Regions from separate parts of the Desemzia sp. C1 genome, predicted to be linked through region 4. Evidence: predicted binding sites of a transcription regulator. Region 4 holds the regulator's gene; each other region holds the start of a gene.
What was found. The regulator NrdR, encoded in region 4, represses ribonucleotide reductase genes. The targets are predictions, from matches to a motif close to ACACNATATATNGTGT.

Region 1 (7,554 bases), 260 kb from region 4:
TCATTTCTGTAAATTGGAGAATGACGAACGCGTCAGTAGTGATTCGGGTACCTAAAGAAGAAACCCCGATTTCATTGTATTCAGCATGAGAGAATTTCATCATACTGGTATAAGTATCATTTCTAATGTCCATTGTCATCGTGCTGACGACTTTACTGGACGCATAAGAATTGACGACCCTGCCTGCAAAACCGAATATTGTTAACAGGAGCATAAAAAACGCATAACGCCAAATCAAGCCGCTATCTCCTGGAATGATTGCATTATCAATCATTTGTGCCAGCAAAGTAGGAAGACCTAAGTTGATCAAGATAAATCCAAAAGCTCCAATAGTATTAATAATCAATAACTTAGGATGCTTCCGCAGGTATTGCCAAATAAATTTCATATATACGCTCCTTACTATAGAATATTTTTATTAACTGACGTTTTAAACAGCAAAAACGCCAAAAGAAACGGCCTAATGCGGATGCACTAGGCTCAATAATACAATTTTAAATTTTAATGCATAAAAAAGCAATTGTTTTTCGGTTAATGACGAAGGTAAATCAGTGAAAAAAGGCTAAATGTTCACTTATAGATTGGAAAGACTAGAATAGAGGGGTTATTAAACCGTCCACTTAGCATAATCTTCGTCTTCCATAGATTCCACCATACCCACTAAATACCCGTTTCCAACTTGCGAGAAGAAATCATGGTTGGAGGTTCCAGTAGAGATTCCATTCATAATGACTGGATCTACATCATCTGCAGAATCCGGGAATAGAGGATCGAAACCTAAGTTTTGCAAAGCTTTATTAGCGTTGTAACGTAGGAAAACTTTTACGCGTTCTGTCCAGCCGATTTCGTCATAAAGGTATTGAGTGTATTTCACTTCATTTTGGTAAAGAGTGAAGAGCAATTCATATGTCCAATTCTTCAAACTTTCTTGCTCGTCTTCCGGTAATTGATTGTATGCGATTTGGAATTTGTATCCAATGTATGTTCCATGGACAGATTCATCACGCAAGATCAACTTGATGATCTCAGCTACGTTAGGCATTTTATTGTTTCCTAAATAATGAAGAGGAGCAAAAAATCCTGAGTAGAATAAGAAGGATTCCAATAAAACACTCGCAACTTTTCGTTGCAATTCTGTTCCGTTTTGATAAATGTCATTTAAGACAGCTGCTTTTTTCTGCAACATGTCATTTGTATTCGTCCATTGAAAGATTTCTTCAATTTCTGATTTTGTATTTAAAGTACTGAAGATAGCACTATAGCTTTTAGCGTGCATAGATTCCATAAACTGGATGTTATTGTAAACAGCTTCTTCATGTTGAGTCCGAATCGAGTCTTTCAAAGAAGCGACTCCATCTTGTGATTGAAGAGTATCCAGCAAAGTAAGTCCGCCAAAAACTTTTCCCATCATATCTTTTTCTTCTTTAGGAAGGTTGTACCAATCATTCAAGTCATTTGATACAGGGATACGCGTATCTGTCCAAAACTGTTCAACCAGTTTTTCCCAGGTCAGCTTGTCGATCATATCCTCAATTTTATTCCAATTTATGGCATGATATTGTTCTGTCATCGAATCAAAATCTCCTTACTTTCAAATTTATATGGTCAAGGTGTTACTTGCTGCATTTTTTGAGTAAAACTAAAGAGGAGGGGAGGGGTGAACTCCGCATCCTTTAGTAGAGCTACGTGGGTCAGCAATTTTGCAAAAAAGATAAAATTTGATTGGGGTAGAAAGAACCCCATTCAAATTTTCCTGTTTTTGCTTCATTGCTCCCAGACCCACTCCGCATCCTTTAGTAGAGCTGCAATCGCTTGACTCTCGGTAAAATCATTCTCTTTTTTGAGGACAAAAAGCGTCCTCTAAAAAGAGAATGGATTATCCTTTCGAGTCAGACCAGCGATTTCCGCATCCTTTAGTAGAGCTGCGAAAGCCAGAGATTTTGGAAAAAAGATGGAAAATTTTGTGGTTGAAAAGCACCACAATAATTTTCCCCTATTTTTCCTTCATCTCTTTCGGGCTTTCTCCGCATCCTTTTTAGTTCAGTTACGTGCCTCAGCTCCTCGGATAAAATCATTTTCGTTTTTGAGGACAAAAAGCGTCCTCTAAAATGAAAATAGATTTTTCTGTCGGAGCTAAGCGAGGCACTTCACTTACTTTTTATATCGTACAGCTTTCGCATTGGTTTGAGCCGATTTCTTCTGAGTTTTCTGTAAATGTTCTGACGTAGTAAATGGATTTAACGCCTTTTTTCCACGCGTAGTGTCTTAAGATGTTTAAGTCACGTGTGGTTTGTTTATTTGTACGGCCGTTTTTCCATTCGTATAAGCCTTCAGGTATTTCAGAACGTAAGAATAAGGTCAAGCTCATTCCTTGATCAATGTGTTTTTGTGCTGCTGCATAGACATCAATGACTTTACGCATGTCGATATCGTACGCTGATTTGTAATAAGGCAGTGTTTCATTCGACAGGTATGGAGCAGGGTAGTAAGTTTTACCCGTTTTCTTCTCTTGGCGTTCTTCAATCAGACGAGTGATTGGATGCAAGCTGGAAGATGTTTCATTTACATAGCTGATCGAACCTGTCGGCGCTACAGCCAGACGGTTTTGGTGGTACAATCCGCCAGTCATGATTGATGCTTTCAAAGCAGCCCAGTCATCTTTTGTTGGGACAGCAATGCCGTCGAATAAACGACGAACTTTTTCATTTTCAAATGCAAAATCTGCTGCAGTGTATTTATCAAAGTATTCACCAGTCGCATATTTTGATTTCTCAAAGTTATGGAAAGAAGTGTTGCGTTCCATAGCGATACGGTTACTTGATTTCAACGTGTAGAAGTTTAATAGCATAAAGTAAGCATCTGTAAATTCAACCGATTCTGGAGAACCGTACTCGATTTGGTTTAAAGCCAAGTAGGTGTGTAAGCCCATAGCTCCTAAACCAATCGTGTGGTATTGATCGTTTCCATTTTTGATAGAAGGGACAGCATCAATACTTGATTGATCTGTAACAGTTGTCAACGCACGAACCATAGCATCAACTGATTTACTAAAGTCAGGAGATTCCATCAAGTTCACGATATTTGTTGAACCTAAGTTACAGCTGATATCTGTTCCTAATGTTTCATAGCTTTGATCATTGTTAATTAGAGAAGGTTCTTGAATTTGCAAGATTTCACTACACAAGTTACTCATCGTGATCGTTCCATAAATCGGGTTTTCACGGTTAGCTGTATCAATGTTGATGATGTAAGGATATCCTGATTCTTGTTGCAATTTAGAGATTTCGTTTTCCAAATCACGAGCGCGAATCTTAGATTTGCGAACTTCTTCGTTATTGACAAGGTTGTCGTATTCAGCAGTAATGTCTACATAAGAGAAAGGCTTACCATAGATACGTTCTACATCATACGGACTGAACAAGTACATTTGCTCGTCATGAGCACATAGTTCATAAAATTTATCCGGTACAGTTAGACCAAGAGAAAGAGTCTTCACACGAACTTTTTCATCGGCGTTTTCTTTTTTAGTGGATAAGAACGAAACGATATCTGGATGGAATACATTCAAGTAAACTGCTCCGGCACCATTACGTTGACCTAATTGGTTAGAATAGCTGAAGCTGTCTTCCAATAATTTCATAACCGGTACAACACCGCTTGATGCATTTTCGATTTTCTTGATGGGATCTCCTGCAGCACGCAAGTTGGATAGATTTACTCCAACCCCACCACCGATACGAGACAATTGCAATGCACTGTTGACAACGCGTCCGATACTGTTCATATCATCTGTTGCTTGGATCAAGAAACAAGAGACTAATTCTCCACGACGTTTACGTCCAGCATTCAAGAAAGTAGGTGTAGCAGGTTGATAACGCTGATTGATAATCTCATCTGCGATCGTCCACGCTAGTTCTTTATTGCCATCTGCCAAATACAATGCGTTAAATACGATACGATCTTCATAACGTTCCAAGAATCTCTTGCCGTCATTTGTTTTCAACGCGTATTGTGTGTAGAACTTATAAGCAGACATGAAAGAACGGAAACGGAATTTACGATTGTAGATCTCATTAAATAAATCTTTGATGAATTCTCTATCGTATTGGTTTAAAAACTCTTCTTCGATATAATCATTTTCTACCAAATAGTTTAACTTTTCATCCAACGTATAAAAGAAAACAGTATTGGGATTCACATATTCTAAAAAGTAAGCACGGACTGCTTCACGATCTTTGTGCAATGGAATAGATCCATTAACAGGTCGATTCAATTCATTGTTTAATTTAAAATAAGTGACCTCATTGGGTTTTGTTGCTAATTTAGGCTTGTCCAAGGTCGTTCACCGCTTTCTTCAATTTTTTTACATCTTCGTCATTCCCTTGAAATTCAAAGGTATGTAGTAAAGGTACATCATATTCTTTTGCAAGATCTTTCGCTGTAAAAACAAACAACTGTCCAAAGTTTAAGTTCCCGCCGCCAGCGACTCCTTTAAAGTACTTTTTGTTATCAGCTGTTTCAATAAAATCGTATAAGATTTCTGTAGCTTCTCTTTCATAGGTCGGCGCAACAATGATAAAGGGCTCATTAATACTGATAAATGGATTTGTCGAAGAAATCTCCAACAAATCCATGTCTAGTTTGTGCACAAATTTTCTCGTTTGGCCGGTCAAGGAAATATAAACTACTTTCATACTAATTGATCTAATAAATCAGGGCGGAATCCATTAAATGCTTCTTCACCATCAGCAAGGATAACGGGAACTGAACTGAATCCTAATTGCTGCACTTCTGCTAAAGCTTGTTCAGATTCAAAAATATCTTTTATTTCGTAAGTAACACCTTTATCATCCAAGTATTTTTTGGTAAAATTACATTGCATGCAATTCGGTTTTGAGTAAATGACGATTGTTTTATTAGCCATAGTATATTCTCCTTTTCGCTTCTAAATGATATCATTATTCTACACTTGTTTATATCGACTTGCAATTGGAAAACACCATATTTCGATTAGAAAAAACTTACAAACACAACATATAGTGGTTTAACAAGGTTTTGACCGCTTTTTATTTTTTTCAAAAAAAGATCTCCGACCGGACGTTCCAGTCGGAGTTTTTTTGCGGGATTTTTTGAAATAGTTTCAGTGTTCGCTTACAAAGCTGGTGCAATGCTTTTTTTGACACGACTCACAAAATCAGTGAATAATTGCTGCATTTTTTCGTCTGTGTGGATCATCAATTCGGGATGCCATTGGACGGCTACGATATTGGCAGAAGGATCTTTAGCTTCGAAACCTTCAATCAATTTATCCTTACTCCAAGCAACAGCTTCAAAAGGCTCAGCCAATTCTTTTATGGCTTGATGATGATAAGAATTGACGACATAAGCGGGTCCAAAAACTTTTGCTAAACGACTGTCCGGATCCAAAGTTATCGTATGGGCTCCATTGTCATATTGTGTGTGCTGGATGTGTTGGACGGTCAGATCCGAATACGAAGTCGCAAGGTCTTGATATAATGTACCACCGTAAGCTACATTTAACAACTGCAATCCTCGGCAAACACCTAGAATAGGTTTTTGCTGTTTAACGGCTTCTTTGATTAATGCTATTTCAAAGGTATCTCGAAGTGGACTTGTCGTTCCTAAAGCAGGGATCGGTTCTTCGCCGTATAGTAAAGGAGACACATCTTGCCCACCTGCCAGCAACAAGCCATCAATATGAGAAATATATGCTTTAGCATCTTTGGGATCTCCTAAAGGAATCATGTTGGGTAATCCATATGCTGTAATAGTAGCCTCAACAAAACCGTGAGGAGTGTAAGTGATCGGAAGACCATCAAAGCTTGGAGATTGTTGAGTCAGGATATTTCCAGGTATGCCAATAATCGGTTTCATCAAAACACTTCCTTTCCATAAAACATCTTTCCATTTAGCTTAGATTTATTTTACAGGAAAGCAGACATAAAAGGTAGTTTTGATTGCAGAATAAAAATTAGTATTTACGTATAATCAGAAAAAGGGGTTTTCCTATGACAGAGTACATATATATTGCCTCAACCATTCCTTTGAATCTAGAAACGATCACGAAGAAAAGAAAGGATTATCAATCAAACGAATTTTTGTTGGCTTTTAAAGAACTGTTTCAATTTGAAGAAAACGTGAGTGAAGACACTGGAGAGCGTTTCAGTTATAGTGTGTATTTTCCATTCAAAGAGTTGCCGTATCAAGCAGCCGCATTGGCTGTCGATATACCTTCATTCGATAAGCGCGACAATCAAGCGTATAAATACAAAAGTTGCTTAAGAGGTTTAGAAGCTTATATTCAGGAACAGTTCAAGGAAGGATGCCATCAGTTAGCTGTTCTTTATAGTTTGAACAGTTACGAGAACGAATCACTAAAATCGAAAGAAACCATCTACCTGAGCGATTTGAAATACCAAGATTTATATTATTCGGATAATAGATTGATCCTCATAACAATCTAATTTAACCTGAGCTTTATTCATTTGAAAAAAGCGTTGTTCTATTATACTGGAGTAGAGAAGAAACAGGAGGGACAGCGTATGAAAAAGACGATTAAAGGTAAAAAGAATAATGCTATCGCAGTAGAAGATATTGGCGAAGGGAAGCCGCTGGTATTCTTGCATGGATGGCCATTTGATCATCGCATGTTTGAATACCAATACAATTACTTTTTACCCAGAGGTTACCGCATTATAGGAGTCGATTTGCGAGGGTTTGGAGATTCAGATCTTGTTATCGAAGAGTACAGTTACAATGAGTTGGCAGATGATGTTAAATCTGTGATGGAAGAACTGCAGCTTGAAGAAGCTATCTTGGTGGGATTTTCGATGGGTGCAGCTACAGCAGTACGCTATATGGCTCGTCATCAGAGTTATGGTGTGCAAAAGTTGATTTTGATCAGTGCAGCCGCACCGCAGTTTGTTAAAAGACCTTACTATTTAACGGGTTGGAAAAAAGCGGATATTACTCAAGTCATAGAGCAAATTCAAATAAACCGGCCTAAAATGATTCAAGACTTTGTTAAGCAATTATTTCACGAAAAGCCTTATGCCGTCTATAGAGATTGGCTAATCAATACAGCATTAAAAGCTTCCTCGTACGGGACTTTGCTTTCTGCGATCATGATGCGAGAAGAAGATTTAAGCAAGGATCTGGAAAAGATTACTGTGTCTACACTAATTTGTCATGGGGAGAAAGACCAGATTTGCTCCTATCAATTGACAGAGGAGATGTCGCAATTGATTCCGCAAAATCTCGTGGTGCCTTTTAAAAAAGCGGGCACGCCATCTTTCATGACGAGACGGATAAACTGAACCGAACGATGTTGAGGTTCGCACAAAAATAGGGATGCTATAAGACGATTTAAAAACGCTTGCATTAGAGTGGACTCTAAGGAGTATACTAATGGTATCGTCATGGAAAAGGGAGATGGAGTAATGGAATACGTTAAATTTGGGAATACCGGGATGGACGTTTCACGAATTTGTTTAGGTTGTATGAGCTTTGGCGATCCAGATAAATGGCTGCACA
Region 2 (7,554 bases), 1.3 Mb from region 4:
CAATGCCATAACTTAGACAAGTAAACTCCTACAACACCAGCTACGTAATACGTATAGTCATCTAGATCTTCTTTAGTCTGCACTTGCCAATTTTTCTTCGCCCATTTGGCCATACCAAATGCCATTTCACTGCTTATCTCCATCATCATGGGGCGAGAGCCTTCGGGACAGGCTTGCACCCAATCGTACAAGCGCAAAGAAACTTCAGGCAATTGCTCCTTTACAGGTTCGATAATGCGGAGATACGCTTCTTCAGTAAATGGTCGCTTAAAGAGTTCGCTCACTTGCATCAACAACTCATATTTCGTATCGTCTGAAATCAGTTCATGGTCTTCGATCTCATCGATCGCGCGCATCACTAAATACGCAGAGGCCACTGAATGTTTTAAATCGCTTTTCAAAAAGGTGATCGGAATATAAAAAGTTCGGCTTGTTTCCTTCAAAACTCGCATAGCTTCTTTAGGAAACTGTTCATTTTTCTTCATGCGTTTCTCCTCCTGAAAGTTCTTATTCCTATTGTATAAGAACTTTTCTAAATACTAAAGAAATAAATAAGAAGAAAAGAAGAAGATTTCATTATTTTAGTTGGTAATGAAAAAGATGCTTCCTTTTGCAGAAAGCATCTTACAAATCTAAACGTCTAATATTCGACCAGCTAAAGCTTTAATCATTTCAGGATCATCATGAGAGAAGAATTGGCTCTCGCTTTTATCTAATGTTTTAATGGCTTCTTTGTCTTCTTCAGTTAAAGCAAAATCGAAGATAGATAAATTCTCTTCCATCCGTTCTGGTTTTACAGTCTTCGCTAATACAATAACATCCTGCTCGACCAGCCATCGAATAATCACTTGAGCCACCGTTTTGTTATATTTAGCCCCAATAGCTGCTAAAACGGGATTTTGGAATAAGTTGTTTTTCCCTTCAGCAAATGGTGCCCATGCTTCTGAAACGATTCCCTCAGCTCTTAACAATTCGAGCGTTTCACTTTGCTGATGATAAGGATTGATTTCAATCTGATTTACTGCGGGAGTTGTTTTATTGAATTGGGATAAGTCGACAGCTTTAGCAACTGAAAAATTACTGACTCCAATAGCCCGAATTTTACCCTCTTCCTGTAACTTTTCCATTGCTCGCCAAGCACCATATGTGTCATTATATGGTTGGTGCAAAAGCAGTAAATCAACATACTCCAAATTCAATCTGTCTAAAGAACGTTTGAATGACTCCAATACACCATCATAAGTCGTATTACTGATCCAAATTTTTGTAGTAATGAACAACTCTTCTCTTGAAACACCCGATTTTTTGATTCCTCTCCCAACAGCTTCTTCATTCAAATAGCTTTGAGCTGTATCGATATGTCGATATCCTGCTTTTATGGCATTTATAACTGACTCTTCTGCTTCTTGCGGATCTGTGATTTGAAAAGTTCCGAATCCTAAAATAGGAACCTTTACTCCATTGTTTAATTTTATTGTTTGCATACAGCACTTTCCTTTCTTTACTAAAATTGATTTCGCTTACATTTAAATGTAGATACCATCTATTTCTACTGTAAACTATAGAGTGTACTCCATAGCAAGTACTTTCTTCTCTTCATTTCTATTTTTATTCCATTTCTTTAACATGAGCCATTTCCCATAACTGTTCGATGTCTTTCTCTTCTACAGAACCAGCTTGAAATTGCGCTACATGCTCATCATAAGTAGCAATCTTATGGATCAGCAAATCCCGTGCCTGTTCCATCTCAACAATACGAGCTTCTATCTGTTGGAGTTGATTAGAAAGAATTTCTTTCTGCGCTTTTGAAACGTCTTCGGTAGATTGAGCTAATGTTGCAAATTCAATCATCGATTCGATAGATAACCCTGCTTTACGTAAACTTTTTGCTAAAAAAATCCAATTCAAATCCATTGTCGTATAATTCCGATACCCATTTTTATCCCTTTTGACAGGCGGAATGACACCGACTCTTTCATAATACCTTAACGTATCTATCGATAACTCAAACATCTTTGCTGCACTTTTAATGTTCATCTTTCAACCTCCTAAACATTCATACTAACTAGTATTATAAACTATGGAGTTTACTCCATACCAACAAATATAAATGGTTGATGAAATGAAAAAAAGCAATCTCTTTGGTCACTACAAGAGATTGCTTTTTAACTACTGTAACTAACGCTCACATTCCATCGTATCTTCGGTCTTTCACGAAAGCGGCTGCTTCTAGATCCTCTGCCATTTTAAATCCTTGGCGTTTGTAGAAAGAAATAGTACTTTCTGTTCGATCCGTTAACAGCAGATTTTGATTGACCTTAGGATACTTGTTGAGTACTCGATCAAGCAGCTCGCCGCCAATTCCTTGGTGTTGAAAATCGGGTTTCACCAATAGATCTTGTACAAATAAAATCGTCTCTTTATCAGTAATATACCTAACTAATCCAATCAATTCCTGTTCTTTATACGCAGTGATTATAAAAGAATTTCGGATGCCTCTTAACAGTTTTTCCATGTCTTTCGTATAAGCGGACCACCCCACTGAATCGTATAAAGCATGAACAGCTTTTTCCGGCAGATGTTGGTTTTCTTTAAAGATAATTGTCATGTTGTTTTCTCCTCTGATTTTATTTTTTCTTAATAATCAGTAGAAGATTTCATACAGCAACGTCATTTAAGCCCTCCTTAAAGCAGTTCTTTCCGCAACTCTGCTCCTGATTTTGGAGAAAGATACGCTGGTGCGATATCAAAAACCGTTTTGGCGCCGTATTGTTTTTCTTGTGCTAAACGATAGGCTGCTCGAGCATAAGCAATAGCTGCAGCTGCAGTGAATTGAGGATTGCTGTCCAAATCTAAGCTGAATTCATAAACAGCCATATTCGCTTCATCAGTATACCCTCGACGAATCACACGTCCGCCATGCGGCATCCCTGTATGCTGCTGGTAGAACTCTGCTTCATTTATAAAATGAACTTCTGATTCGTATTCTGCAAAATAATCTTTCATCGTTTGGATGTCTTTTGTGATGCCTTCTTTATCTGCACCTTCTTCAGGCACAATATAGCACACTCGTTTATGAGAAGAGGTTTTTGTGTAAGAAACTTCTTTCCCTTCTTTGATTTCCGTGATCAAATCGTCATTAGGAAGAGTATATTGTACCCCTAATTTAACACCCGCTACTCGTCTGATAGCGTCACTGTGCCCTTGGCTGACCCCTTTGCCCCAGAACGTATATGTTTCTCCTTTGGGCAATACAGATTCCGCTACCAATCGATTCAATGAAAACAAACCAGGATCCCATCCAGTCGCAATCACTCCTACTGTCTGATTGGTTAGTGCTGTTTCATTGATACTGTCAAAGTGAGCCGGTATTTCAGCATGATTGTCGTAGCTGTTTACTGTGTGGAAATTCTGTTGCAGTACAGGAGCTTGGACAGGAATATCCGACTTCGATCCTCCACATAGAATCAAGACATCGATCTTATCTTTAAAATCAGTGATTTCGTCCAACTGATAAACTGCTGCATTACTCGGCACTTGTGCAGGATCTCTTCGTGTGAAGACACCTGTTAGTTCCATATCCGGGTTCAAGGCCAACTCCGTCTCTACCCCTTTTCCTAAATTACCATACCCTACAATACCAATTTTGATCGCCATCGTGTTTCCCCTTTCCAAATCCCTTATTGAATAATTGTTCATGAAAATAAACAAAAAATCATGAGCAAAAGGCACCCATGATTTTCTCCTTCTGCCCTCAATATAAGCAGTTCTTCGCATTTGAGATGGGCATCTCAAAGTTGACAGTACCATACTTATTTAATATGATCCCAATGCTTTCTAGCATTTCGGCGACTGCACCTTTCGACAAGCTACTCTTTACAACCGCGACCTCTATCTTATATCGACTATTCTGTTTAATTTTCTTAACCCTAACACACGGTTTTTTAGAAATCAACTCATTCCTGTGGAGCGGAATGTGGCAACCAACAGATACTTACTAAAACACAACATGTAGTATTTAAGTAATTAAAAAAGTTATACATATGGTGTTTTTTTAGTTGTTATTTATTTTTTTAGCGGTAAAATAAAGAATAGATCATATAGAAAGCAGGAAGTCATATGTCACCACATCAAAAAAATGCAGTCTTACATAACCCTTTAACTGTCCAAAAAAATGACGGTCATTTAGAACCGTATCAATCTTCTAAATTGAAACGTTCGCTTTTAAAAGCTGCCCGTTTGGCGGACACTACAGAGTTATCCGATTTTAATGCTCTCGATTTGCTTAATGAAATAGAAAATTCTCTTTATTTTGAAGAAGAGGAAGTTGTTTCAACACTTTATTTAGATAGTCTTGTGAAAAAAGTTCTATCATTAAAAGGGTATCAAGCAACTTTAGAACACTACCAAGAATTCCAATCGAGTAAGCAACGTTCCCGCCATCAAAACCGAGATATCGATTATATGATTACTAAATTGTTGGCAAAAGATAAGACAGTAGTCAACGAAAACGCCAATAAAGACAGCAATGTATTCAACACCCAGCGCGATTTGACCGCCGGAATAGTGGCAAAAACGATTGGTATACGTTTATTGCCTAAATCGGTTGCCAATGCCCACGAAAAAGGCGACATCCATTATCATGATTTGGATTACACACCCTACTCTCCTTTAAGCAACTGCTGCTTGATCGACTTTGAGAATATGTTCGCTCAAGGGTTCAAAATAGGGAATGCTGAAGTAGAAAGTCCTCGTTCTATCCAAACAGCAGCTGCCCAAACGGCTCAGATCATTGCAAATGTGGCTTCCAGTCAATACGGCGGCTGCAGCTTTGACCGGATCGATGAAGTGTTGGCTCCCTATGCACAACTCAATCATCAAAAGCATCAATCAGAAGCTGAAAAATGGATCTCAGATCCTGAAAAGAAACAAGCTTACGTAACAGAACGAACTCAAAAAGACATTTATGACGCGATGCAAAGTTTAGAATATGAAATCAATACGCTTTATACTTCCCAAGGTCAAACACCTTTTACTAGTATTGGTTTTGGTTTAGGAACGAATTTGTTTGAAAGAGAAATCCAAAAAGCTATTCTCCAGATTCGAATCCAAGGCTTAGGGAAAGAAAAGCGGACAGCCATTTTCCCAAAACTGATCTTTACGTTAAAACGCGGATTGAACTTAAGCCCGAGCGACCCTAATTATGATATCAAACAGTTAGCCATAGAATGTTCTACTCAACGAATGTATCCGGATGTTTTGAGTTACGACAAAATTGTGGAGTTGACTGGAAGCTTCAAAGCGCCTATGGGTTGCCGATCATTCTTACAAGGATGGAAGAATGAACAAGGACAAGACATTACAGCTGGCCGTATGAATTTGGGCGTAGTGACACTGAACTTGCCTCGAATGGCTTTAGAAGCAAATGGAGACTTCTCTCTTTTTTGGACCATTTTCCGTTCTCGATTGGCTGTAGCCAAAGAAGCACTCGTTTATAAAGCTAAGCGGGTAGAAGAGGCTCTTCCTGAAAATGCGCCGATCCTTTACCAACATGGAGCATTTGGACAGCGGCTCGCTCCCGGAGAATCTGTAGCGTCTTTATTTGCTCACAAACGAGCAACTGTTTCACTCGGTTATATCGGATTATATGAAGTTGCAGCTTCTTTTTACGGGAATGATTGGGAAGCGAACCTTGAAGCAAAAGAATTTACTCTGGAGATCGTTAAACAATTGAAAAATGCTGCTGATCAATGGGGTGACGAATACGGCTATCACTTCAGTGTATATTCTACTCCTAGTGAAAGTTTGACGGATCGTTTTTGTCGTCTGGATACCGAAAAATTCGGTGAGGTCCCAGACATTACCGCTAAAGGTTATTATACGAATAGTTTCCATTATGACGTCCGGAAAAATCCTACTCCTTTTGAAAAGCTGGATTTTGAAAAAGACTATCCGCAGTTTTGTTCTGGAGGCTTTATCCATTACTGCGAATACCCGAAACTGGATACCAATCCAAAAGCTCTGGAAGCAGTATGGGATTATGCCTATGATCGAGTAGGCTACCTTGGCACCAACACTCCGATTGATCATTGCTACAAATGTGATTTCAAAGGCGAATTTGAACCTACAGAAGTTGGCTTTAAATGCCCTGTTTGTGGCAATCACGATCCGGCTGAATGCGATGTCGTCAAACGGACATGCGGTTACCTGGGTAATCCGCAACAACGTCCTATGGTAGCAGGACGCCATAAAGAAATCCGGTCACGGGTCAAACACTTGAAAGGTCGTGACGAAAATGCCTAACCCGATCGAATGGACGTCTGCTGCTTACAGCCGGAACTTCATTGCCGACTATAAACCATACAATTTTGTCGATGGTGAAGGAGTACGTTGCAGCTTATACGTCAGCGGGTGCTTATTTGCTTGCAAAGGTTGCTATAACAAAGTAGCCCAGTCGTTTACTTACGGAAGACCGTATACAAAGGAACTGGAAGATCAAATCATTGAAGACTTGCGTGCTGAATATTGCCAAGGTTTGACCTTATTAGGTGGGGAACCCTTTTTAAATACCGAGGTCACTCTATCTTTATGCCGCAGAGTTCGAGAAGAATTTCAACATCAAAAAGACATTTGGAGTTGGACCGGTTATACATGGGACGAATTGATGGAAGGCACAGCAGATAAAAAAGAATTGCTGCAGTATTTAGATGTAGTCGTCGATGGCCGCTTTGAATTGGGACTAAAAGATTTGACGCTGGCTTTTCGCGGCAGTTCCAATCAACGAATCATCGCTGTTCCGGAATCGATTGAAACGGGAGAAGTTGTGTTGTGGAGACCTGAACAGTAACGACTGAATGAATAGACAAAAACGGACTGTCATATAACAGTCCGTTTTTGTCTATTGAAAAAGAAATTTCACTCCATTTCTTCTCCTTCTGTACTTTTTGCATTTTGTTCGACGCGGTATCTGACGATCTCCCGAATCAAGTCGTAAGGGATCGGCTGTTGGAAAGGAAATTGAATCGTGTTTTTGCTGTATTTGTACCCTTGGATTTTGTCTTTAAAATGTGTAATTGTCGTAGGTGTCGGATAAAAGCCAACATGATGTTTAAAGCCTGCAAAATGAACTAATATAAACCCATTCAAAATATAAGTGACCATACTGTAACTCATCTTTTCTTGCGCTTCTGGAGCTTCCTCTTTTATGATCGAACGGATGTGGTACAGAATTTTCTGCACATCCTCAGGGAATGTCTGAATGTAGTCATCTACTTCTGTTCTGTTTTCTTCAGATATTGCCATGTTTCCCCTCCTTACTGTTCGAGTCCTATCCTATCAGTTCTCCCAGCATCACTTCTACTATTTCGATTTCTTTTCTCTCAATCAAATAAGTACGGATGTCTTCGTTGATTGCCAATCGCTGCAATTGAAGAACATCATCCATTACATTTGCCATGTCGACTTCATGCAGCACACGATGGTAAGAATCGATCAGAAGACTTTTAGTTTCTGGAGTCCAACTAGCTACGGTTTTATTTTGCATCGCTTTCAATT
Region 3 (7,554 bases), 510 kb from region 4:
TCGCTTACCCATTGAGAAAATCTGGTTTAAGCAAAACAGCTATCAAAGAAAAAGTGATTGAGCTGCTGGAGTTGGTGGGTCTTTCAGATAAATACGACGCCTTCCCTTCTCAACTCTCTGGAGGTCAGAAACAACGTGTAGCGATCGCTCGAGCATTAGCCAATGATCCCGACGTTCTCTTATGTGATGAAGCTACCAGTGCTCTAGATCCTAAAACGACTCTTTCGATTTTAGAATTGCTGAAAGAACTGAATAAACGATTAGCTTTGACCATTGTTATCATTACTCATGAAATGCAAGTCGTGAAAGAAATCTGCAATAAAGTAGCGGTTATGGAAAATGGGCACGTTGTTGAGAATGGCGATGTCGTTTCTATTTTCACCCAACCTAAAGAACTCATTACAAAAGAATTCATCAATACAGCTACACACATTGACCAAGCTTTAGATAAAATCTTAAGCCACCCTACTTTGCTGAATTTGCAGGAAAACGATACTTTAGCAAATATTTCATATGTCGGAACTAATACAAGTGAGCCATTAATTTCTCACTTATCCAGTCGCTTCCATATCGCTACCAATATTCTTTATGGGAATGTAGAAATCTTACAAGGAATTCCTGTTGGCAATTTATTGGTCGTTTTATCCGGAGATCCTATTCAAAAACAAAAGGCTTTTGCCTATTTAGAAAGCAAAGACGTTTCAATAGATACCTTAAAAAACCAATCCGAAAAAATCGTTCAATTTAAACAAAAAATCTGTTAAGGAGGACTTATCTTATGTCGCAATTTTTAACCCGCTATTTTCCAAATGTGATTGAAATCCAAGAGGAAGTGATCGAAAGTACTTTTCAAACGATTTATATGGTTCTTGTAACCGCAGCTGTCGCAGGTATCCTTGGGATTCTTTTAGGAGTTGTTTTAGTAGTTACCAGTCCTAATGGAATACTTGAAAATAAACGGATCTATAATTTCTTGGATCAATTTGTCAATATTTTCCGTTCTTTGCCTTTCATTATTATGATGGCCCTTATTGTTCCCTTTACTCGCCTGCTGGTCGGAACGTCCATCGGTACTTCAGCCGCTATTGTTCCCTTAGTAGTTGGGACTACTCCCTTCTTCGCTCGCCAAATTCAAAATGCTTTATTAGAAGTCGACGAAGGAATCATTGAAGCAGCACAAGCCATGGGATCTACTCCACTAGAAATTATTTTTAGGGTTTATTTGAAAGAAGGATTGATTCCGATTATTCGTGTCTCTTCCTTAACAATCATCAACTTGATTGGTCTAACAGCTATGGCAGGAGCTATTGGCGGAGGCGGTCTAGGGAACTTAGCTATTGCCAGAGGCTACAATCGTTTCCAAACAGATGTCACTCTTGTAGCTACTGTTTTGATTCTCTTGCTTGTTTTTATCAGTCAAGGAATCGGAAATTATTTGATTCGAAAAATCAGTCACTAATACTTACCATCAAACAACTAAAAAGGAGTTTTTAACATGACAAACAACAAAAAATTATTCGCTAGTATTATATTAGGTTTTGGAGCTTTCATTCTAGGCGCTTGCGGCAACGCAGCTTCTGGAGACGAGAATACGACAGTCACTTTAGGCGTTGTCGGTGAGGATCAAGACGTTTGGGATTTCGTTTCAGACAAATTAGCTGATGATGGGATTACCTTGGAACTAGTCAAATTTACAGACTATGCTCAACCAAATAATGCACTAGCAGAAGGCGAGATAGATCTAAACTCTTTCCAACATCAAATATTCTTGGATTCTTATAACGCAGACAGCGGCACCGACCTAACTGCCATTGGAAATACGGTTATCGCTCCGCTTGGGGTCTACTCTCAAAACATTTCTTCTATCGAAGAGATCAAAGATGGCGACAGTATCGCTATCCCTAACGATGTTACAAATGGTGGGCGCGCATTATTACTGCTGCAAACTGCAGGATTGATCACAGTTGATCCTGAAGCAGGATCAACACCTACTGTAAACGACATTACAGAAAATCCTTTGAACCTAGACATCCAAGAATTAGATGCTGCTCAAACAGCACGTGCACTTCCTGATGTAGCGGCTTCTATCATCAACAGCGGTATGGCCGTTGACGCTGGATTCGTCCCAACAGAAGACTCTATTTTCTTAGAACCAGTCGACGAAAACTCTGAACCCTACATCAACATCATCGTTGCAAAATCTGAAGACACAGAAAACGAAGTCTACCAAAAAATAGTCGAAGCCTACCAATCAGAAGATACCAAAGAAATCATAGAAGAAACCTCAAAAGGATCATCCGTCCCAGCTTGGTAGAGAGCGGAGCAGAGCGTTAAGGATTCCGTAGAGTTCGATTTCCTCGTTTTTCATTGGGTGTTCTTCCCAATAAAAAAGAGGAAACGAAATCATAGGAAGCCTGCTCTGCGCAGCTCGTTTTAGACAGAGCGTAGAGAAAGCCGTTTAAACTTTTGTAGAGTTCACTTTTGACTTTTAGGTGTTGCTCTTTACCACCAAAAAGTCAAAATGAAATCATAGAAAGTTTGGCTTTCGCAACGCGTTTTAGAGTAGAGAGTGCAGAAAAGCGTTTAGCCTATCGGGTATAAGAAAATCCCAATGGACAGGTGCTTTTTACCTGGCAGTTGGGATTGGCTTATAAACGCGAAAGCTGCTCTGTGCAGCTCGTTTTAGACAGAGCGTGGAGAAAGCCGTTTAAACTTTTGTAGAGTTCACTTTTGGCTTTTAGGTGGTGCTCTTTACCACCAAAAAGCCAAAATGAAATCATAGAAAGTTTGGCTTTCGCAACGCGTTTTAAAAATCAAATAACTACAACCTAACCCCAATTTCAAGGAGGAATTTATTATGACAACGTTAACCAAATCAACTATTAAGGAAGAAATACAACAAGGGGCAGATGAGGTCATCGCTTTGAGAAGATATTTCCATCAACATCCTGAACCTAGTTTAAAAGAATACGAAACGATCAAACGAATCAAGCAAGAACTGACTAAGTTAGACATCCCTTTTGAATCAGTCGGCGAGACAGGTGCTATAGGTACTATTACAGGCGGAAAAGGACCAGGAAAAACGATTCTGTTACGAGCTGACATCGATGCTCTTGAGTTGCCTGATGCAAAAGACAAACCTTATAAATCGTTGAAGCCTGGTTTACACCATGCTTGCGGACATGATGGTCATACTGCAGCTTTATTAGGAGCAGCAAAAATTTTGAAAAATCACGCTGCTGATTTCAACGGCACCGTCAAATTAGCTTTTCAGCAAGCGGAAGAAATCGGTGCAGGCGCTCGTCAATTTGTACAAGGTGGTTTTGTGGACAATGTCGATCAAGTATTCGGCATCCACCTCTCCTCTGCTGTACCTACTGGAAAAATCGAAATCACTTCCGGTGCTTCTAATGCTTCGTGCGACATTTTTAAAATTAATGTTCATGGAGAAAGCAGTCACGTGGGAAAACCGCATTTAGGAAAAGATGCTTTATTATCAGCAGCGGCTATCACTGTGGAATTACAAAGCATCGTAGCTCGTGAAGTCGATCCACTAGATCAAGCTGTTGTAGCTGTAGGTGTTTTAAACGCCGGGACTCGTTACAATATCGTAGCAAATGAGGCTAGTTTAGAAGGCACCGTAAGAACTTTCAGCCACGAAACACGCCGATTCGTCTTGGAAGCGGTGGAACGAGTCGCTCGTGATGTCGCAAAAGCACACCGTACAACGATCGACTTTGAGAATTATGATGCTGCTGCTCCTTTGATCAATGATTCGATTGCAGCAAAACGGGCGCGAAAAGTGGCGGCTCAAATCATTGGTGAAGAAAATATTATTACAGATGTGCCAAAAAGCATGGGAGCAGATGATTTTGCTGACTTTTTAGCGGTTGCTCAAGGAGTTTATGCTTTTGTCGGAACACGTAATCTGGAAGATCCAGATACTTGGTATGGACATCATCATGAAAATTTTGATATTGACGAAAACGGATTGGCTATCGCTACTGAATTACATGTCAACTATGCCCTCGACTTCCTAAACGAAATTTAAATAAAAATTTCCATTCAAAAAACTTAGATATTTTTTCTAAGTTTTTTTTTTTTCAAAAACTCGTTTACTCGAGCTTTCATATACTTTTCAAATAACAAGCACAATCGTTCCTCAAAATCAAGGCTAAAAAACTTTGTTTTTATGAGGTATAATAGATGAGGTTTCACAACATATAGATTATAATCATTAATAAATACACTACATATAGTGTTCTACTACTTTGATTATGGACTTATATTCTACAGATTGGAGTGCTGGTTATGGCGATGAATGTATCATCAAAAATTACTTTAAATAAAGAACAATTGAATAAGGATATAAAGGGGTTCTCTCAAGTTCACCCTATCACGGAGGATATGAGACTGACTTTTGAAGGGGTCTCTCGTTTAGTTATGCTGGATCGTTATTCATTTAAAGATACTTCCAAAATAACTCTTTCTACTGGTGATTTAGTCGTCTTGACGATCAAAGACGATCCGCAATACCCTGCTCGAGGCGTTGGGTACATCAAAGAGTTGAATCATCAAAAAAATCAAGCAACAGTCATCGTAGAAGAAGAGTACAGAAGTATTCTAGAGCACGATCACGAAAGAGAGTCTGGAGAAATCGTACGCAGCATCGATGCCATCGAAAAACCTTTAGAAGTCTTCTATGAACAAATTGCTAAACGAAACGCAACAGGTTTAGCTTCTGTTGAAACTGATCCTGAGAAAAAGGCAGCAGCCTTTGATACGTTTTATACTGAATTGAAATCATTGAATTTTGTTCCTGCAGGACGTGTATTGTATGGTGCAGGATCCGAAACCGATGTGACTTATTTTAACTGTTACGTCATGCCTTTTATCCAAGATTCACGTGAAGGGATTTCAGAACACCGTAAACAAGTCATGGAAATCATGAGTCGTGGCGGTGGTGTCGGAACGAACGGTTCAACTTTACGTCCTAGAAATACCTTAGCACGCGGAGTAAACGGAAAGTCTTCTGGTTCTGTATCTTGGTTGGATGATATTGCTAAACTAACTCATTTGGTCGAACAAGGCGGCAGCCGTCGAGGTGCTCAAATGATCATGCTGACTGATTGGCACCCTGACATTATCGAATTCATCATCTCTAAGATGCAGAATCCGCGTATTCTTCGATTCTTGATCGAACAAACAGAAGATGAGCAAATCAGAGAACTAGCTCAGGAAAAACTGAAATTTACACCTTTTACAGAAAAAGAAAAAGCTCTATACCGAGGAATTTTGAATTACAAACATATTCCTGGAACGGGCGGATTTGATGCAGCTACGATAAAAGAAGCTGAAGATAAACTAACGGCTGGAGGAACGTATTCTGTTCATAAACCAGACTTTTTAACAGGTGCTAACATCTCTATTTGTTTAACAGACGACTTTATGGAAGCTGTAGAAAATGATGGAGAATACCAATTGAAATTCCCGGATGTTGAAAATTACAGTCCTGAAGAAATGGATTACTACAATACTCATTGGGCAGATTGTGGAGATGTGCGCGAATGGGAAGCTCAAGGACATGGTGTCCGTGTCTACCGCAGCGTGAAAGCTCGAGAGTTATGGAAACTGATCAACATTTGCGCTACGTACTCTGCTGAGCCTGGAGTTTTCTTCATTGATAATGCCAACAAGAAAACCAATGCTGCAGCTTACGGCCAAAAAGTCGTGGCTACTAATCCATGCGGCGAACAACCGCTAGCACCTTATTCAGTTTGTAATCTGGCTGCTGTCAACTTGGCTTTGATGGTAGATAAAGAATCGAAAACAGTCGATTTTAACAAATTGACTCAAACTGTTAAGACCGGTGTAAGAATGCAAGACAATGTTATCGATGCTACTCCTTATTTCTTACCAGAAAATGAAAAACAAGCCCTTGGCGAACGTCGAGTTGGTTTAGGTGTTATGGGACTAGCTGACTTATTGATTTACGCAGGAGAAGTTTACGGTTCTAAATCTGGGAACCAATTAGTTGACCAAGTCTTCCAAACTATTGCGGTTTCTGCCTACGAAGCTTCTATTGAATTAGCTAAAGAACGTGGAAGTTTCCCATTCTTAATCGGTGCTTCTCAGGAAGAAACTCAACAATTGAGAGAAAACTTTATCAACAGCGGCTACATGAAAGACATGCCTGAACACATTCGTGAAGGTGTATTGAAACACGGTATCCGCAACTCTCACCTATTGACTGTAGCGCCGACAGGTTCAACAGGAACCATGGTAGGAGTCGCAACAGGGTTAGAACCTTACTTCTCTTTCTCTTACTTTAGAAGCGGCCGTTTAGGCAAATTTATTGAAGTCAAAGCAGATATCGTTCAAGAATACTTGGACAACCATCCTGAAGCAGACACTCAAAACTTGCCGGACTATTTCGTTTCAGCTATGGAACTTTCTCCTGAAGCGCATGTGGATGTACAAACAACAATCCAACGCTGGGTAGACAGTTCGATTTCTAAAACAGTTAACGCTCCTCAAGGGTACAGCGTAGAACAAGTGCAAAAAGTTTACGAGCGATTGTACAATGGCGGCGCAAAAGGCGGAACAGTCTATGTTGACGGAAGTCGTGATACTCAAGTCTTGACTTTGAAAGCTGAAGACAATAACTGGAATGACGAATCTTCATCAATCGTTGAACAACCGGTTGAATCCTCTCCACAAACTTCAACGTCAGATATAGAAGTTTCTTACGGAAATGAGGTTGGCGACACATGTCCGATCTGTCGTCAAGGAACCGTTGAAGATTTAGGCGGCTGCAATACATGTACCAACTGCAATGCACAATTGAAATGCGGCTTATAATAATCGAGTAGGAGATAAATAATTAATTTATTTATCGTCCTCTCACACCACCGTACGTACCGTTCGGTATACGGCGGTTCAATTTCATATAACATGCTTTTGTCTTAAATAGTAACTATCTGGAGATACTAGACCTTTGAAGGCTAGTATCTTATTGGTTACTGTGGTTGTCATAACCCAGGACAGGGCTATTCGGGCAGTTCCTTTGGAACTGTGGCTATTCATGTAGGCGTTGTAGTCGCTCATCCCTAGTTTAGTGAGGGCTCTTCTTCGATTTTTGGCTGTTTTCCATTGGTGCCAGATACACATCCTCAGTCGATAACGAAGATGACTCGCTATTTTCTTGAGTTTTGTGTGCATATTTCCTATTTTGAAATAGTTCACCCATCCTCTGATGACTTGATTCAATTTAACGATGCGGTAAGCCATATCAATGCCCCAGCTTTTCTTGCTTAGCTGATGAAGCTTATATTTAAACGTCTCGATTGATATGGCATGAGGCTTTGCTTGATAGCCTTTATCTGCTTTCGACCAATAGAATCCAAATCCCAAGAATTTAAAGGTTGGGTCATTAGGTTTAATGATTTTCGATTTACTCGTGTTCACAGTTAAACCCAGAGTTTCCTCAATATATCGTGTAACCGAACGCATTACGCGCCTTGCTGCGAATTCGCTCTTAACGAGGATAATGCA
Region 4 (7,554 bases):
CTTAACAAAATATGATTTTAGTTGTTCTCTGTTACAAGAGAACCTTTTATCGTTATGAAATAAATTATTTCATTTGTGAAAGCATTTGACGAATACGTTTGAAATCGCCTTTTGAAACCATTGCTGATTTACGCAATTTACGTTTTTGTTTTTGCGATTTGTTTGCAAACATATGGCTCGTTTTAGCGTGATGACGTTTTAATCCGCCATTACCTGTTCTTTTGAAACGTTTTGCTGAACCACGGTGTGTTTTTTGTTTTGGCATCTGTATATCCTCCTAAAGTCTTCTTACTTATCAGTAGTTTGAGGTGCTAACATCATAAACATGCTGCGACCTTCCATTTTAGCTGCTGTTTCTAAAACAGCGATATCAGCTACTTCTTTATAGAAACGGTCAAGAACTTCTTTCCCGATTTCTTTATGTGTAATAGCACGTCCTTTGAAACGGATAGAAGCTTTCACTTTATCTCCTTTTTCAAGGAACTTACGTGCATTACGAAGTTTCGTATTAAAGTCACCAATATCAATAGTTGGGCTTAGACGAACTTCTTTTACACTAATGGTTTTTTGATTTTTACGAGCTTCGCGTTCTTTCTTTTGCTGTTCGTATTGATACTTACCATAGTCCATTACACGAGCAACAGGCGGTTTTGCATTTGGAGAAACAACAAGTAAATCCAAGTTTGCTTCTTCAGCAATCTTTAAGGCTTCACTTTTTGAGATCACACCAATTTGTTCACCATCGGTACCAATAACTCGCAATTCATGTGCACGAATGTTTTCATTTAACATCATATCTTTTGCTATGGTCATTCACCTCCGTAAAATTTGAGAGAAAGATCAGCAGAAAAATAGACGGGTTCATTTCTGAACCCGCCCATAAATAAATACGTACTTACGCCGTGCGTAAGACATCTTCGTTTATATCTAGCCCAGAGACTTTTCGTCAACTAAGGCGAGAAGCGGGTGCTTCTGCTTTGTTTTCTCAACTTCTATATTATATGATTATTTGAGCCGAATGTCAACACCTTTTTCGAAGATAGAACTATTTATCGTGTTACTTTACCAAATGTTCTGATTTCATCACCGATCATTTGCATAAATGCATCTAGTCCTTGGACATGAGTTTCTTTGTGTCCATATCTGCGGACAGTTACAGATTGATCCTTCAACTCGTTATCTCCCACAACGATTTGGTATGGAATTTTTTGAGTTTGAGATGCACGAATCTTGTATCCCATTTTCTCGTTACGGTCATCAAGTTCTACTCGCATACCTAATTTTTGCATACGTTCTTTGATTTCAGCAGCATATCCTGTATGAAGATCCAAGTTAACAGGAATAATAGTTGCTTGAACTGGTGCCAACCATGTTGGGAAAGCTCCTTTGTATTCTTCGATCAAGTAAGCCACAAAACGTTCCATTGTAGAAACGATTCCACGGTGGATAACAACTGGACGGTGGTTGTTTTCTCCGTCTTCACCTACGTATGTTAAATCAAAACGTTCTGGAAGCAAGAAGTCTAGTTGAATAGTTGAAAGAGTTTCTTCAATACCAATAGCTGTTTTTACTAAAACGTCTAATTTAGGACCATAGAAAGCTGCTTCGCCTTCTGCTTCGAAGTACTCTAATTCCATATCATCCATAGCTGCTTTAAGCATTGTCTGAGCTTTGTTCCACATATCATCGTCATCAAAGTATTTCTCAGTATTGTTAGGATCACGATAACTTAAACGGAAACGGTAATCAGTGATATCGAAGTCATCATAAACGGCCAACATCAATTCTAGTGTGCGTTTGAATTCATCTTGAATTTGATCAGGACGCACAAATGTATGTCCATCGTTCAATGTCATTTCACGAACACGTTGTAATCCAGATAATGCTCCACTTTTTTCATAACGGTGCATTTGGCCCAATTCAGCGATACGAATCGGCAATTCGCGGTAACTGTGAATGTCATTTTTATAAACCATCATGTGATGCGGACAGTTCATCGGACGCAAAACGAGCATTTCGCCATCTCCCATGTCCATTGGCGGGAACATGTCTTCATGGTAGTGATCCCAGTGACCAGAAGTTTTATATAGGTTCACATCAGCCATAATAGGTGTGTAAACGTGTTGGTAGCCTAAACTCACTTCACGATCTGTGATGTAGCGTTCGATCGTACGACGAATCGTAGCACCTTTTGGCAGCCAGAATGGTAGACCTGAACCAACTTCAGGCGAAATCATAAATAAGTCGAGTTCTTTTCCTAATTTACGGTGATCACGTTGTTTCGCTTCTTCACGCATTTGCAAGAATTCTTTTAAATCTTTCTTGTCAAAGAATGCAGTACCGTAAATACGTTGCATCATTTTGTTGTCAGAATTCCCTCTCCAATAAGCTCCTGCTAGTGATAACAGTTTGAAGACTTGGATACGTCCAGTTGTAGGCACGTGAACTCCGCGGCACAAGTCTACAAAATCACCTTGGTCGTAAACGGTAATAATGTCGTCTTCTGGAAGCGCAGTGATCAATTCTACTTTATATGGATCTTCTTTAAATAACTCTAATGCTTCAGCACGAGAAACTTGTTTGCGGACGATCGGATTATTTTCTTTAACGATTTTCATCATTTCTGCTTCAATCTTAGGCAAGTCTTCTTCAGTGATCGGTTGCTCAGTATCTGTATCATAGTAAAAACCAGTCTCAATAGCTGGTCCTACACCAAAATGGATATCTGGGTATAAACGGCGTAAAGCATTTGCCATCAAATGAGCTGCAGAATGACGCAAAACTTGTAATGCATCATCGTGTTCCGGTGTCACGATTTCGATGTTTCCATCAACTTCCAATGGACGATCATAATCCACCAATTCACCATTGAATTTACCAGCTAGTCCTTTTTTTGAAAGGCTTTTACTGATGCTTGCTGCAATTTCTTGTGTTGTCGCTCCAGAAGGAAATTCTTTTACTGCTCCATCTGGGAATGTTACGTTAATAATTGACATATTGCGTTCCTCCATATCCTGTAATAGATTTCGTTGAAATACGTTTAGAAAAAACAAAAAGTCCCATTTATGATTCATACAAATCATAAATGGGACGTCAAATTTACGTGGTTCCACCCAAGTTTAGCTCATACACTTACATTTGTAGGTATAAGGGCTCTCTTGGCTAAATAACGCTAGCTAAACGGCTGGATGCTACTACAAAGTTCACATCCGCTCTCGAAAGTGGTCAATACAAGTCCATTTCAGGAAATTCTCAGCAAATCTTTCCCTCTCTGTAAAACGTGCCGCTTCTATTGGTGTCTTTCTCAACGATTTTTATATCACATACATTAAACCACGTTTAAGGTTTAGGCGCAAGCATTTTTGAGAAGATTTTTTTGAGTACCACAATGATTTGACGGATTTAATTTAGCGATTCAACTACTTTTCTTTGTACACATAAAAATCCGACCCAGAAGGTTCAGGGTCGGATTTTCATTGATTAATTATTTTCATATTGCTGTTGGCGTCTATTAACACCTTGCATCGTGACTTCTTTCGCCAAAAAGCGCACCCTTTCCATAATCCGTTGAGCTTTTAATGGTTCATCTTCTCCACGTTGAGAAAATGTCAGATGCTCTTCCAATTGTTTCAAATCTAAGTTAGACGAAAAGAACGTTGGCAATTGTTCTTGCATACGATATTGTAAAATAACCCCCAGCACGTCATCTCGAATCCAACTGGACATCGAGTCTGCTCCGATATCATCCAACATTAAAATAGGAGCACGTTTGACGGCTTCTATTTTCTCACCTGTAGTGTTTTCACCGATAGATTGCTTCATTTCAACTGCAAATGAAGGGAAATGCATCAAGGTAGATGGGAATCCGCTCTCTGCCAAATCGTGTGCTATGGCTCCCAACAAATATGTTTTCCCCACACCGAACGAACCTTGCAAATACAACCCGCGATGAAATTTTTTAGGAGCTGTCAAGTAGGCTTCAATAAAATCCAAAGCTTCCATCTTAGCTTGTAATCTTTCGGAAGTGTTCTGAAAGTCATCCAATGTTGCTTCCCGTATCCCTTTTGGCATATCCATTGAATGAATCAGATTTTTAATGCTTTTCTCCCGTTGTTTTGCTACCAGTTCAGCTGTAGGTACATATGTTACATCAATGTAGTGATGGTTCATAATTAACTTAGGCTGGTATCCTGGAGCCAATTGATTTTCTTTGTTCTCTTGGTACTTTTTCTTTTCATTAACAAATTCATACAATTTAGCAGCACTTTTTTTTATCGCACTGTTATCCAACATCTCAGAATGTTCTTGGATAAAACTGACTACATCCGGATCTCTCATGACTTCTTTCATCAATTGATTGAACTCTTCATTCCATTTGCGTTCCTTGATGATTTTTGTCAGGCTCTTTCCTATATCATCCATTTTTTACTCACCTTCTTTTTGCATATTTCGAATACGTGCTAATCTTTCCTGAAGTTGTTTCTCAACCTCTGGACTTATTGCAGTCTCTTCGGGCGCTTTATATCCTTCTTTAGCCCATTCAGGCAGTTTTTCTTTTCGGACAGTATTTTTATTTCGCGAATAATTGTTGTTTGAACGAGAACCGGCCGCTTGTTTCCGCTCTTGGTTTTTCTTATATCTATCCGCATTTTCTTGGTACATATCACGCACCTTTTTCAAAGCCGCTTCAGGAGTCGTGATTTTATTTTGAGCCCAGTCATTTGAAATTTTATAAGCCAATCCCTTTTCGAAGACCACATTCCCTTGTATGACCAAAATATAATGAATCAAAATATTGATCACGGCATTTGGTAATCGAGATTTTTTAACAACGTCTTCCAACGTCCACTCCTCTGGTTTAGAAATGTACCCGTTTTTCTGTTCTTTGATGCTTCTCATAAATTCTGCTGGAGAATATTGATGACTGGATTCAATAATCGCAATATCGTAATCAGAAAAGCCTTGTCCCTTCAAGTTTTGCTGATGTTGTACTTGTGTAGTAGCTATTTCTTCCATCTCTTGTTGGACCACATCATTCAGCTGTACTTTCTCATTCGTTTTGCGATGGAAATCATCCACAACGTTTTTCTTTAATAAACGAGCATCAATCGTTCCTGTGTTGATATCGGATGCCTCTAATATATATTGCTGCATCGCCAACTCATCTACTCCATACATATGATGCAGCGTCAAGATCGTTTCTCGAATATCTGCGGTTACTGACGAACGATTGACATAATGTTGATTTAGACCATTAAAGAAAAAGTTCCAATCAAATGAATCTGAATCCAAAGTAATTTTTGACGTCGACGCATCACCGATCAATGTCCCTGAAGTTTTGAACAGTTCTTCATGCTGTTTTATTTGATTCGTATTCAAATGGTAAACATCTAAGAACGATTTTGTGATCTCTAAAAAGGAATTTTGATCTACAGGTTCTACCGAAAATCGATTTCTGAGTTGTTTAAATTTCCGTTCGCCCACCCTCTCCAATAATAACAAGCTAAACAAGTCTTCTTCAAAAAAAGCTTTACTGGATTGGGGCTTTTGAAGTTCATAAACATACAATTTTTCAGGTTCCGTTTGTACGAATGTCTTCAGTAAGCCGATAGCTTCTAACCGAATTCTAGCCTGATACACTTCCGGCATTCCAATATTCAGCAAAGCCAATAATTCTGCATGAAGAATTCCTTCACTCCAATAGGTGTCTTTTTCTGTTTCAGTCCATAAAGTCATGTATAAACTGTAAGCCGTCGATCCGATCAAAGGTTGATACAAAAAGGTGAGTATCTGTTGGTCGATATCCGAAAGCAAACTACTTTGTCTTACCATAAACCCATCTTTTGGACTAAGATTTTTCCAAGGATACGACATGTTTGATTACTCCCTTCGTACCATTTATTTCTTCTCGGTTTTTTTTCGTTCCAACTCTTTCATTTCTTCCATAAATACATCAATGTCTTTAAATTGACGGTACACACTTGCGAAACGAATATACGCCACATCATCAACCTCTGCTAATTTTTCCATGACATGTTCTCCGATAACGGTAGAAGAAACTTCATTCTCTCCCAAATTGCGCAGTTCGTTTTCAATTTCATTGACCATTTTCTCCATTTGGTCCATAGGCACAGGTCTTTTTTCACATGACCGGATAATGCCCTTTAGGATCTTTTCGCGATTGAATTCTTCACGGTCTCCATTTTTTTTCACGATTAATAACGGAACACGTTCGATTCTTTCAAAAGTTGTAAAACGGTATCGACACGATTCACATTCTCTGCGACGTCTTATAGCTCGTCCTTCGTCTGCAGGACGACTGTCAACGACTCTGGTTCCATTATTTTGACAGCGAGGGCATTGCACTGTTCATCATCCTTTTTTAAGCTGTATTTTTATTAAAAAGTTCGCATTTCGCCTTATTATATGAATTATTATACCATACATTTAGTTGCTTAAAAACACTCTAAATGCTGAATATATAAGGATAATCATTTCATTTCCTAATTGTTTCGTTTTAACAGTATACAAAAAGACTAGCCGCATGGTTTGTCGATCCACGGGGCTAGTCTTTGGTCTTAATGTAAAAAATGTTGTTTCTCTAACCAATTCATTACTTGTATTCGAGTATTCTCTTTAGTTCCATTATTATCAATCACGAAATCGGCTTTTAACATTTTATCCATGATCGGTTCTTGAGCAGCTATTTTCTGGCGAGCTGTCTGCTCATCAATTTGGTCCCGTTCCATCAATCGCTGTAATTGGACATCTGGAGTAGTCGCTACCACCATGACTTGGTCAACCACCTCCTGATAACCACTTTCGAATAATAATGGAATATCTAAAACGACCAGCGGATGATTCTCTTCGATGTACCGTTCTTTTTCATCATGAATCCACTCTGCGATCAAATCTCCCAGAATCCGATTCAGTTTCTCTAACTCCTTTGGATTCTCGAAGACAATTTTTCCTAAAGCTTTTCTATCTAGCTGCCCGTTTGAAATCACTTGATGGCCGAAGACTACTTCAATTCGTTTTAAACCCTCGGTCCCTGCTTTTACGACTTCCCGAGCTCCAACATCAGCATCAACTACTGGAATCCCATTCTCTTTGAAGAGATTACTGACGGTTGATTTTCCAGTAGCAATTCCGCCTGTTAATCCTAAAATAAGAGACATCGCTGCTCCTCCATCCCTACTGCTTACGTACATTCTTAGATCACATTACAGGTAATACATTTTCTTCTGTCAGTTTTTGACAATGAGCACAGAAGTGTGTCCCGCGTTGAGCGACTTTAGTTTTTTGAATCGGGTTTCCACAACGAACACACGGTTCTCCAGTTTGACCATAAACTTTCAGATCTTGCTGGAAATTCCCTGATTCTCCTAAGGCATTTAAATAAGTTCTTATCGTTGTTCCTCCAGCTTGAATAGCTTTTCCCAACACTTCGATGATAGATTGATGCAATACAGCTGCTTCATTGGGTGTCAAAGAATTTCCCGGTCTTAAAGGATGGATACCAGCTTGAAACAAAGCTTCGTCTACATAAATATT

Region 1: a site for NrdR is predicted at 5,028-5,043, ahead of nrdH (glutaredoxin-like protein NrdH). Genes of this name have one in related genera too.
Region 2: a site for NrdR is predicted at 4,003-4,018, ahead of nrdD (anaerobic ribonucleoside-triphosphate reductase). Genes of this name have one in related genera too.
Region 3: a site for NrdR is predicted at 4,247-4,262, ahead of LMF32_RS07500 (vitamin B12-dependent ribonucleotide reductase). Genes of this name have one in related genera too.

The regions. Positions count from the first base shown of each region.
Region 1 covers NZ_JAJIZP010000003.1:1,710,117-1,717,670, forward strand. Annotated here, with positions in the region: gene LMF32_RS08685 (ABC transporter ATP-binding protein) at 1-388, opposite strand, end outside; gene nrdF (class 1b ribonucleoside-diphosphate reductase subunit beta) at 608-1,570, opposite strand; gene nrdE (class 1b ribonucleoside-diphosphate reductase subunit alpha) at 2,159-4,336, opposite strand; gene nrdI (class Ib ribonucleoside-diphosphate reductase assembly flavoprotein NrdI) at 4,323-4,694, opposite strand; gene nrdH (glutaredoxin-like protein NrdH) at 4,691-4,924, opposite strand; gene LMF32_RS08710 (gamma-glutamyl-gamma-aminobutyrate hydrolase family protein) at 5,152-5,895, opposite strand; gene LMF32_RS08715 (hypothetical protein) at 6,030-6,485, shown strand; gene LMF32_RS08720 (alpha/beta hydrolase) at 6,564-7,337, shown strand; gene LMF32_RS08725 (aldo/keto reductase) at 7,461-7,554, shown strand, end outside.
Region 2 covers NZ_JAJIZP010000003.1:643,978-651,531, forward strand. Annotated here, with positions in the region: gene LMF32_RS03585 (squalene/phytoene synthase family protein) at 1-485, opposite strand, end outside; gene LMF32_RS03590 (aldo/keto reductase) at 633-1,484, opposite strand; gene LMF32_RS03595 (MerR family transcriptional regulator) at 1,609-2,037, opposite strand; gene LMF32_RS03600 (GNAT family N-acetyltransferase) at 2,186-2,608, opposite strand; gene LMF32_RS03605 (diaminopimelate dehydrogenase) at 2,686-3,657, opposite strand; lysine riboswitch at 3,757-3,902, opposite strand; gene nrdD (anaerobic ribonucleoside-triphosphate reductase) at 4,120-6,303, shown strand; gene nrdG (anaerobic ribonucleoside-triphosphate reductase activating protein) at 6,296-6,847, shown strand; gene LMF32_RS03620 (DUF1801 domain-containing protein) at 6,916-7,302, opposite strand; gene LMF32_RS03625 (DUF1819 family protein) at 7,328-7,554, opposite strand, start outside.
Region 3 covers NZ_JAJIZP010000003.1:1,464,289-1,471,842, reverse strand. Annotated here, with positions in the region: gene LMF32_RS07520 (methionine ABC transporter ATP-binding protein) at 1-764, shown strand, start outside; gene LMF32_RS07515 (methionine ABC transporter permease) at 779-1,459, shown strand; gene LMF32_RS07510 (MetQ/NlpA family ABC transporter substrate-binding protein) at 1,496-2,314, shown strand; gene LMF32_RS07505 (amidohydrolase) at 2,858-4,051, shown strand; gene LMF32_RS07500 (vitamin B12-dependent ribonucleotide reductase) at 4,312-6,861, shown strand; gene ltrA (group II intron reverse transcriptase/maturase) at 6,946-7,554, opposite strand, start outside.
Region 4 covers NZ_JAJIZP010000003.1:1,970,757-1,978,310, reverse strand. Annotated here, with positions in the region: gene rpmI (50S ribosomal protein L35) at 65-265, opposite strand; gene infC (translation initiation factor IF-3) at 289-813, opposite strand; ribosomal protein L20 leader region at 842-984, opposite strand; gene thrS (threonine--tRNA ligase) at 1,050-2,990, opposite strand; gene dnaI (primosomal protein DnaI) at 3,481-4,422, opposite strand; gene LMF32_RS10020 (DnaD domain protein) at 4,426-5,874, opposite strand; gene nrdR (transcriptional regulator NrdR) at 5,899-6,366, opposite strand; gene coaE (dephospho-CoA kinase) at 6,579-7,178, opposite strand; gene mutM (DNA-formamidopyrimidine glycosylase) at 7,219-7,554, opposite strand, start outside.